3 regions of the Arthrobacter sp. NPDC057013 genome follow, and region 2 is predicted to be linked to each of the others. Evidence: riboswitches for the same ligand, from Rfam matches in the RefSeq annotation. Region 2 holds a riboswitch; each other region holds the start of a gene.
The links. A riboswitch is a leader RNA that binds a small molecule or an ion and turns the genes downstream of it on or off. The one in region 2 is predicted to bind cyclic di-AMP.
Positions count from the first base shown of each region.

Region 1 (3,263 bases), on a different contig from region 2:
CACCTGGCACCTGCGCACCCGCCTGGTCCTCGTGGCCATGGCGCTTCTGGTGGCCATTTGCGCTGCCATCGGCCTCTTCAGCTACGCCTCGATGGATTCGTTCCTGACCCGACAGCTCGACGACCAGCTCACGGGAGCCGCTGACAGGGCCCGGGACTTTGGCCGTCCGCCGCTCGGCTCCGCTGGCAACAGGCCGGACCCCCTCGAAGGCCGGGGCCAGCGGGTGGGAACCCTCGTGGCCAGGATCCAGTCCGGGCAGGTCAGCGCCGGGTTCCTGGCATCGGATGCCACCCGCAAGACGCTCTCGGCCGCAGACAACCAGACCCTTCTGGAGCTCCGCCGCGATGGCGTCCCCGTCGACCGTGCCCTGTCCACGGGTGACTACCGTCTTGTTGCCGCCCAGACGCCCTACGGCGAAGTCATGGTGACCGGGCTTCCCCTGGCAGAGAAGCAGAGCACACTGACGTCGCTGGTCTGGACCATCACCATCGTCTCGTTGGGCGGACTCGTGCTGATCGGCCTCGCCGGGACGGTGCTCATCCGCCGCACCATGAAGCCGCTGGAGCAGCTCTCCGAGGTGGCCACGCAGGTGTCGCGCCTGCCGCTGAACGCCGGTGAGGTGGCACTCGCGGTCCGCGTCCCGCCGTCGAACGCCCATCCCGGAACCGAAGTGGGCAGCGTGGGGAACGCTCTGAACCAGATGCTGGACAACGTCTCCAACGCGCTGGAAGCGCGGCAGGAAAGCGAAATGAAGGTGCGGCAGTTTGTGGCGGACGCCTCGCACGAGCTCCGGACTCCGCTGACGGCCATCCGCGGCTACACCGAGCTGATGCGCATGACCGAACAGTTCAGCCCGGACGGCCAGCGCTCACTTGCACGCGTGCAGAGCCAGTCGGAGCGCATGACCGCGCTGGTGGAGGATCTCCTGCTGCTCGCCAGGCTCGACGAGGGCCAGCCGCTCAAGCTCAGCGACGTCGACCTCACCCAGTTGGTGATCGAGACCGTCAGCGACGAGAAAGTCATGGCACCGGACCGGGCGTGGCACCTCGACCTTCCCGAGGAACCGGTGTCCGTCCGGGGCGATGCATCCCAGCTCCACCAGGTCCTCGTCAATCTGCTCTCCAATGCCCGCAAGCACACCTCGCCCGGCACCACGGTGACCACCGGAGTGATGCGTTCGGCCGACGGCAGCGCTGTGATTACTGTCACGGACGACGGCGCCGGCATCGCGCCCGAATTCGTGGACAAGGTCTTCGCCCGCTTCGCCCGCGCAGACGCCTCACGTGCGACGCCGGCGCGGTCTCCCATGGCGCCTGCATCGGCAGCGGCGAGGGGCGCTGGCACGGATGGCGCAACGGACCTCCGTGCCGCGGATTCGCGGGGAGAACCGGGGACTTCACAGGGAGAACCGGGCGTGGCCTCGGAAGAGGGAACCAGCGGCCTGGGCCTGTCCATCGTGCAGTCAATCGTGGAAGCGCACGGCGGCACGGTGGAGGTTTCGTCCCGGCCCGGCCGGACGGAATTTGCCGTCCGCCTGCCCGCACAAGGCGCCGCGCCGTCGTCGTGATTCCCGTTACCTAAATGTGACTTAATCAAAAGCCTCCTGTACCGTCGATATGGTGCGGCCACCACTAGAGCCGCATCTCCGGATTGACGCCCAGCTCTGCCGCTTCCCGGATTCCGCTAGATCAGGCAGAGGCGGGGGAACCAGAGTCCCGGGCTTACCGCATCAGCCCTTGGGGTGAAGCCGACACGTGAATTTTCCGTGCGGCCGGATGACCTCATCCGAACCCGACAGCTAACTCCGCAGGTGTTGAGAGGCAATCCACCATGTCTGAATTTAAGACTCAGGCGCGCCCTGAACGCGCCTCGCACAAGACTGACGCCACGATTTCACGCCACCGCGCCGAGCCGGCCCAGCCCAAGACTGCATTTGGCCGCTTCGCTGCCGGCCTTCCGTCGCTCGGTCGCCGGGCAGCGGTCCTGACCACTGCCGCGGCCGTGCTCGTGGGCGTCGGCGCCGCAGGCCACGCGGCCGACCAGGCTACGCCTACAGCCGCCGTGACGTCTGCGGCCACCGCCGACGCCGGGCAGACGCTGAGCTTCGACAAGACGCTGATCTCGGCTCTGCCGGCCCCCTCCGCGGCGTCCATCGCTCCGCAGTCAGCCACCAAGGCGACCGCCAAGGCTGCTCCCAAGGCTGCGGCCCCCAAGGCCGCCAAGGCCGCGGCCCCGAAGGCAGTCACCAAAGCTGCACCGAAGGCCGCGCCGGTTGCCAAGGCCGCGCCCGCCGTCAAGGTGGCCGCGAAGGTTGCTCCCGCGAAGGCCGCAGCGCCTGTTGCCCTGAACGACCCCGCCGGCGCCCAGGCCTACGCGGCCAGCAAGCTGGGCTCCTTCGGCTGGTCCGCAGACCAGATGCAGTGCCTGCAGCGGCTGTGGACCAAGGAATCGGACTGGCGCACGACGGCCACCAACGCCAGCAGCGGCGCCTACGGCATCGTCCAGTCGCTGCCCGCCGAGAAGATGGCGACCGCCGGGGCGGACTACCGCACCAACTACCGCACCCAGATCAACTGGGGCCTGGACTACATCAAGGAGCGCTACGACTCCCCGTGTGGCGCGCTGAACTGGCACCTCGCCCACAACTGGTACTGACCGGTTGCCGCGGCCGGACCGGCTGACGGCGACCATTTCTGCACCGCTCTAGGGTGCCCGGCTTAGATGCCCAGGGCCCCGGATCCGCCAGGATCCGGGGCCCTTTTGCTGTCCCCGGTCTTCCCGCGGCAGGCAAAAAGGTGCGGATATGCCGCCACTTCGCGGGAGAACGCGGTGCTGAAGCACTTCCACAGCCCCTGCACAGCTTCGCCCTAAAACCCTCATAACAGCGGTCGCCACTGTTGATGCATGACCATCACTGACCAGGACTCAGGAACCCCGCCGCACCCACCGCTGCACCTGCAGCCGCACGCGCCCCATGGAGCCGGCGCGGCCGGACAGGCCCCGGTGCAGACCCTCATCGGGCATCCGCGGCGGTCGCCCATCGACACCTCCACCGCGGTACCGGTCCTGGACGTGACCATCCCGGTCTACAACGAGGAACGCGACCTGGAGGAGTGCCTGCGTCGGCTCCACGCCTACCTGCGCGGCACGTTCCCGCACTCGTTCCGCATCACCGTTGCGGACAACGCAAGCACCGACGGCACGCTCATGGCCGCCGAACGCGTGGCCCGGGAACTCCGCGAGGTCACCGTGGTGCACCTCGA
Region 1 covers NZ_JBHUSE010000008.1:148,382-151,644, reverse strand. Annotated here, with positions in the region: gene ACFTSA_RS13060 (ATP-binding protein) at 1-1,567, shown strand, start outside; cyclic di-AMP (ydaO/yuaA leader) riboswitch at 1,662-1,825, shown strand; gene ACFTSA_RS13055 (hypothetical protein) at 1,831-2,655, shown strand; gene ACFTSA_RS13050 (glycosyltransferase) at 2,905-3,263, shown strand, end outside.
Region 1: it holds a riboswitch for cyclic di-AMP, as region 2 does, so the genes downstream of both, ACFTSA_RS13055 (hypothetical protein) here and ACFTSA_RS05775 (C40 family peptidase) in region 2, are expected to answer to the same signal.

Region 2 (3,263 bases):
TCTTCCGCAGAAGGAATCCTTACGGGGATACCCCTGTGCCGGAACGGCTTGTGATGGCGGACCGGGTCTGAACTCTCTGACCCGAATCCGACAGCTAACTCCGCAGGCTATCCAGAGAGGAAACAGTACTTGTCCATGCAGAATGCCCGGGGCCGCCGCCGCGCGACTGGTCCCGCTCCGGAGCCGCGCCTTGCGGAGGCCACCGCCGCGGACCGACCCCGGGACGCCCAGCGCGAAGCGCGCCGCCGCCGCCGGGGTCCGTTCCGGCAGGTTGCGGATTTCGCCTCGGCCAGTGGCGTTGGGCAGAAAGCCGGCGTTGCCCTCGCGGCCACCGGCCTCCTGCTGACTGTTACTGTCCCCGCCACCAGCCCTGTCCTGGCTGCCGGCGAGCAGGGCGGGGCGTCCGCGTCCGCTGCATCACCGGCGCAGCCGAAAGTTTCGGCGGAACCGGCGGCAAAGATCGACTTCAGCCGCACGTCAGTCTCCACCACCGGCGACCCGGACGGAAAGCTCAAGCAGCTCCTGAGCGCCCAGTCGGCCGGCAGTGTCAGCCGTGCGGCCTCGGTGGGCACCTTGGGCGGACCACTGACCACGCTGGTCAAGTCCTCGCCGTTCGGTTACCGGGTGAGCCCGATCACCGGCGGAGCCGGCGAATTCCACCGCGGCCAGGACTTCGCCGCCGAGTGCGGCACCCAGGTGCTTGCTGCAGCCAGCGGCAAGGTCACCTTCTCAGGGTGGCACCCGTATGGCGGAGGCAACCGCGTCGTGATCGATCACGGCAACGGCCTGGAGACCACGTACAACCACCTGTCGTCCTCCAGCGTCCAGGTTGGCCAGAAGGTCACCCGGGGCGAGGTTATCGCCCTCAGCGGGACCACGGGCGCCTCCACCGGCTGCCACCTCCACTTCGAGGTGATGGTCAACGGGGATGTCGTTGATCCCATGGGCTGGCTCTAGGCCAACCCGAGTGAGCACTCTCATTCCTGTGACACGCCGTAACCTGAATGTGACATTGGCTCCGAACTGCTGTACCGTCTAAACCGCGTCAACTTTTCCGAAGTTGACGCTCTTGAGTGGATTGCCTAACTCTGCCACCGCTCAAGGTCCGTTCGCATTACATCGTCTGGCAGGGGCGGGGGAACCAATTTTGGTCTTCGCAAGAAGGCCTTGGGGTTAAGTCGCAAAGCTTCCCAGGAAGCGGAGCGGCCGGGTGACTCCCATCCGAATCCGACAGCTCACCTCGCAGGCATTGGGAGAGGCTACCTTCGTGTCTTCACGCCACAATGCCGCGCGCCACCGCGCGCAAACGGTTCGTATGAACCCGTTGGACTCCGTGTCCAAGGCGGTTAGCGCCAATGCCGGCACAGTAGGTCGCCAGGCAGCTGTTATCGCAGCTGCTTCAGGACTCATCCTGAGCGTTGGCATGCCTGCCAACGCGGCCGACGCCAACATTGGTGTTTCCGCCTCCTCGGAGACCGGTTCCCAGGCCGCACAGCTTGCTGTGACCGCCGCGCCCACCGCCACTGTCTCCTTCGAGCGTCCTGCCGTCACCACGGTGGCAGCCCCGGTCGCCGAAACCGTCGCTCCGCAGTCGAGCGACGAGAGCCAGACGGCCGGCGCAGGCCAAGCCGGCGACGAGAGCACCGGTGCGGCCACGGCCGTCACCGCCAAGTCCACCGATGGTGCGGTCTCCGCCGCAGCTTCCGGACTTGCTGCAATCGCGTACACCGGCATCGGCCACCCGTACGTGTGGGGCGGCACCACCCCCAGCGGCTGGGACTGCTCCGGCTTTACCCAGTGGGTTTACGCGCAGGCTGGCATCAGCATTCCCCGCGTCAACGCGTGGAACGCCATGAAGCCCACCTCCACGCCTGCCCCCGGCGACCTGGTCATGCAGAACGGCGGCGCCCACGTGGGCATCTACGTCGGCAACGGCATGATGATCAGCGCGCTGAACCCTGCGGACGGCACTCTCCTGCACGCCGTGTCCGCAACGGGCACGTCCGCTTTTTACACCCTTCGCTAAGAATCCGATTCGAGGCGGGCCGGCTTACCCCCAAGATGCCGGCTCGTCGATAACCCACGTCCTGCTACCGCAGTCCGTGGAACACGAAAGAGAGAAACTTTAATGACTACACGTGCGACTATTGCACGGCACCGCGCCGAGGTCACCAAGACCAGCTCGCTGGCTGTCATTGCCAAGGCCGTCGGCGACAACGCCGGTGGCGTGAGCCGCCAGGCTGCAGTTATCGCTGCTGCTTCAGGTCTTGTCCTGACCAGCGGCATCGCCGCCAACGCTGCTGAGACCAACGTCCAGCGCGAATCCGCTCCGGCTTCCACGCTGGAAGTGCAGTCCGCTGCAGCGCCGGCCACCATCTCGGCCGCTTCCAGCATCGCCATCTCTTACGAGAAGCCGGCTGTCTCCACCGCGCCGGCTCCCGTCGTCGAGGCCCCGAAGCCTGTCGTGAAGGTCCAGGAAGCCGCTCCCGCCGTTGACGCCGCTCCGGCTGCTGACGCACCGGCAGTCCAGGCCACCGCCGCCGTCGAGACCGCTGCCCCGGCAGCGCCGAAGACCACAGCCGCCAGCGGCAAGGGCGCTGCAATCGCCGCTGCCGCCTACGCACAGCTGGGCGTCTCGCAGGACTGCACCGCGCTGGCCACCAACGCACTCGCCGCCGTGGGCATCCACTACCACGGCTGGCCCGCAGGATACCTGTCCCTCGGCCGCACCGTGAGCGCTGCCGAGGCCCAGCCGGGTGACCTCGCGTACTACCAGAACGGCGGCATGGGCCTGGCCCACATCGCTGTCTACGTCGGCAACGGCATGGCCGTCCACGGCGGTTGGAACGGCGGAACCACCGCACTGTTCAGCGTGAACGTGGGCTCCGGCCCTGTCTTCATCCGCGTCGGCGGCTAAGACACCCACAGCATTACGGAAAGGACCCCCGCCAGCCGGCGGGGGTCCTTTTTTGCTTGCGCCCGCATGAATTTTTGGCGACACACCATGACGATGCTTGTGTTCGATTCGCTCATCTGCCTAATGAGTGTTTACTCTTATGGTGTCGATCCATAGCCCGGACATGCAGAGGGCAGCCGGCCCTCGCGCCTCTGCCGGGTGCGGCCGTGAAGAGGTATGTGCATGCGCACACTCGTTCTGAATGCTGGATATGAACCGCTGGCGGTAGTGACCTTCCGCCGGGCGCTGGTCCTTGTGCTCACCGGAAAGGCAAGCGTGGTGGCCGAAGGCGACGATCCTGTCGTCG
Region 2 covers NZ_JBHUSE010000003.1:39,736-42,998, forward strand. Annotated here, with positions in the region: cyclic di-AMP (ydaO/yuaA leader) riboswitch at 1-124, shown strand, start outside; gene ACFTSA_RS05770 (M23 family metallopeptidase) at 136-957, shown strand; cyclic di-AMP (ydaO/yuaA leader) riboswitch at 1,070-1,263, shown strand; gene ACFTSA_RS05775 (C40 family peptidase) at 1,316-2,026, shown strand; gene ACFTSA_RS05780 (NlpC/P60 family protein) at 2,129-2,917, shown strand; gene ACFTSA_RS05785 (HNH endonuclease) at 3,140-3,263, shown strand, end outside.

Region 3 (3,263 bases), on a different contig from region 2:
CGGCGGCGCCGCAGCGCTCGTGGCGCTGCTGGAACTGCCGCATGCGGAGGACGCCTGGGTGCGCGTCGCCGTCGTCTTCACCCTGCTGGTCGGAGCGGTCTCCTTCGCCGGCTCAGCCGTGACGTTCGCGAAACTGCAGGAGCTCATGACCACCCGCCCCGTGGTGTTCCCCGGGCTGGCGGTGCTCATGGGGGCGGTGCTGCTCGCCGCAGTCGGTGCCGCCGTCGCCGTCGTGACGGGCGGATCCCTCGTCCTGGCGCTGCTGCTCCTGCTGCTGGGGCTGGTGGCAGGCGTGCTGCTGGTGCTGCCGGTGGGCGGCGCCGACGTGCCGATCGTCATCTCCCTGCTCAACGCGTTCACCGGCCTCGCGGTTGCAGCGTCCGGACTGGTGCTGGGGAACGTGCTCCTGGTGGTGGCCGGTACGCTCGTGGGCGCGTCGGGCACCATCCTCACCCGGGCGATGGCCGCGGCCATGGGCCGTAGCGTGGCCGGCATCCTGTTCGGCGCCTTCCGGGGAGGCTCGACGGCGGGATCCACCGCCGTGAGCGACCGCCCGGTCCGCTCGTCGAGCGCGGAGGACGTGGCGGTGCTGCTGGGCTACGCTCAGCGGGTCATCATCGTTCCCGGCTACGGGCTGGCTGTGGCCCAGGGCCAGCACACCGCGGCAGAGCTGGCGCAGGCCTTGGAAACCCGGGGAATCCGCGTGGACTTCGCCATCCATCCCGTGGCCGGCCGCATGCCCGGGCACATGAACGTGCTCCTCGCCGAGGCCAATGTGCCCTACGAATCGCTCAAGGAAATGGGCGAGATCAACTCCGAATTCCGCACCGCCGACGTCGCACTGGTGGTCGGCGCGAACGACGTCGTGAACCCCGCCGCGAAGACCACCGCCGGCTCACCGATCTACGGGATGCCGATCCTCGAGGTGGCGGACGCGCGCCAGGTGGTGTTCCTCAAGCGCTCAATGCGACCGGGGTTCGCCGGGATCGAGAACGACCTCATGTTCGAGCCGCAGACCACGCTGCTGTTTGGCGACGCCAAGGATTCCCTGACCAAGGTGCTGGGTGCGGTGAAGGCCCTGTAGGGTGTTGGCACCTGCACTTCCGCACATCCCCGGCCGTTACCGAAATGTGACTTTTGGTGCGGAGATGCGATAGCCTCGGCCGGTGCCCTGGTTCCGCTCAGGGCATTCCCGGGCAGAATGCCGAGCCCTGCCACTGACCGGGATCCGTTCGCTATGACAACTGGCAGGGACGGGGGAACCACGTTAGTACCGGCCTTGCGCATCAGGGCCTGGGGTTAAGTCCAGACGCACCGCCCAGCAGCGGGCAGGACCGGGTGACTCCCACCCGAACCCGACAGCTAACCCCGCAGGCATGGGAGAGGCACATCACCATGTCACGTAAGTCCACGGCCGCGCGCCATCGCGCCACCCCGACCACCTCCATCGCCCTGCAGGGCCTGCAGTATTCCCTCAAGTCCAACGCCGCCTCGGTCGCCAAGCCGGCGGCCGCGGCCGCCGTCGCTTCCGGTCTCCTCTTCGGCGCCGGGGCACCCGCCCACGCCGGTGCCTACGCGCCCGAAACTCCTGCCGGCGGTGCAGCCCAGTCCGCCGCGGCCCCGGCCGCTGCCGCCGTGCAGTCCGTCGCCGGCCAGGCGCTCGCCGCACCGGCCCAGGCTGCACCGGCAGTCCCTGCTCCGGCAGACGCCGGATCTGCTGTGGCCGGAGCATCGCACACTGTAATGCCCGGCGATACCCTCGGGGCTATTGCGGCACGCCACGGCGTCAGCCTTGATGCGCTGCTGGCAGAGAACGGCCTGTCACTGGCGTCGATCATTTACCCCGGCGACCAGATCCTCATCCCGGGTCCGGGCGCAGCTGCAGCCCCCGCGGTCCCTGCCGCTCCGGCAGCTCCGGCAGTGCCCGGGGTTCCGGCCGCTCCTGCCGTTCCGGCGGCACCGGCGGCCCCGGCCGTCCCGGAGCCCACCGGCATGGGAATCTACAACGCCTCCGCGTCGATAACCCCGGCAGCACCGACCGCACCGGCGGCCGGCGGCGTGGGCGCAGCCATTGTGGCCTCCGCCCGGGCACAGCTCGGTGCGACCCAGGACTGCACCGTCCTGGTGGAACAGGCCCTGCGGTCCGTCGGCAAATCCGTCGGCGACCTCGCACCCGCGCAGTTCTACCAGTACGGCACTCCCGTTTCGGCTCCGCAACCCGGCGACCTGATGATCAGCGGCGGACACGTCGGCGTCTACATCGGCGGCGGGCAGGCCATCAGCAGCGGCATGAACGGTGTCAACGAAACCATCGTGCACCCGGCCTCCTGGCTCACCGGCTCGACTTACGTGCGGGTGAACGCCTAACAGCACGTAAACGCCTGAGAGGCGGAACGGTTCATGCGGCAGCGGCGGGTGCATCGGCACCCGCCGCTGCTGCGTTTCTGCCGCTGTCGGCTGCCGACGCGCGAAACAAAAGTCACTGTCAAGCAACAATTGTTGACTGCTGAATACCCTGTCGGGTTTACTGACACCCTGGCCGGATGTGAGTTGGGACACGTGACGGCTGAAGCATTTGCAAGCACCGCCGAGAGTGAGTTCCCGTGGACCTGATCACCACCGCCATGACCACCGCCGAGGTTGAGGCAGCAGCGAAGAGGCTGATGACCGCCTTCGCGGCCACCGATACAGACGGCTACTTCGACTGTTTCGCGCCCGATGCGACCTTCATCTTCCATTCCGAACCGAACCGCCTCAGCTCGCGCGGGGAATACCGCGACCTGTGGCAGAACTGGGTGGAGGACGGCTGGCGGGTCGCAGGATGCGCCAGCTCCAACGCCTACATTCAGGTGGCCGGCGACAGTGCCGTGTTCAGCCACGATGTCGAAACCGTGATCGACGTTGCCGGCACCCAAGAGACCCTTCGCGAGAGGGAGACCATCATTTTCGCCAGGACAAAGTCAGGCAGCGTGCTCGCCGTCCACGAGCATCTTTCTCCGGCGCCTGCCAGCCAGAAGGCGATCTCATGACCAACGGTTCCAAAGCCCCCGCAGTGACCGAAGTCGAAAAGCACGGCATCGAACCGATTCCCGCTGCCGACAGGACCGCGAAACCGCTGGACCTCTTCCGGCTGGTGTTCGGCGGTGCAAACACATTCGCCACGGTGGTCCTGGGTTCATTTCCCATTCTCTTTGGGCTGTCCTTCAAGGACGCACTGCTGGCCACTGTCCTGGGCGTCGTCGTCGGCGGCCTGATTCTGTGCC
Region 3 covers NZ_JBHUSE010000021.1:3,273-6,535, forward strand. Annotated here, with positions in the region: gene ACFTSA_RS20220 (NAD(P)(+) transhydrogenase (Re/Si-specific) subunit beta) at 1-1,084, shown strand, start outside; cyclic di-AMP (ydaO/yuaA leader) riboswitch at 1,193-1,392, shown strand; gene ACFTSA_RS20225 (LysM peptidoglycan-binding domain-containing protein) at 1,396-2,367, shown strand; gene ACFTSA_RS20230 (YybH family protein) at 2,604-3,029, shown strand; gene ACFTSA_RS20235 (purine-cytosine permease family protein) at 3,026-3,263, shown strand, end outside.
Region 3: it holds a riboswitch for cyclic di-AMP, as region 2 does, so the genes downstream of both, ACFTSA_RS20225 (LysM peptidoglycan-binding domain-containing protein) here and ACFTSA_RS05775 (C40 family peptidase) in region 2, are expected to answer to the same signal.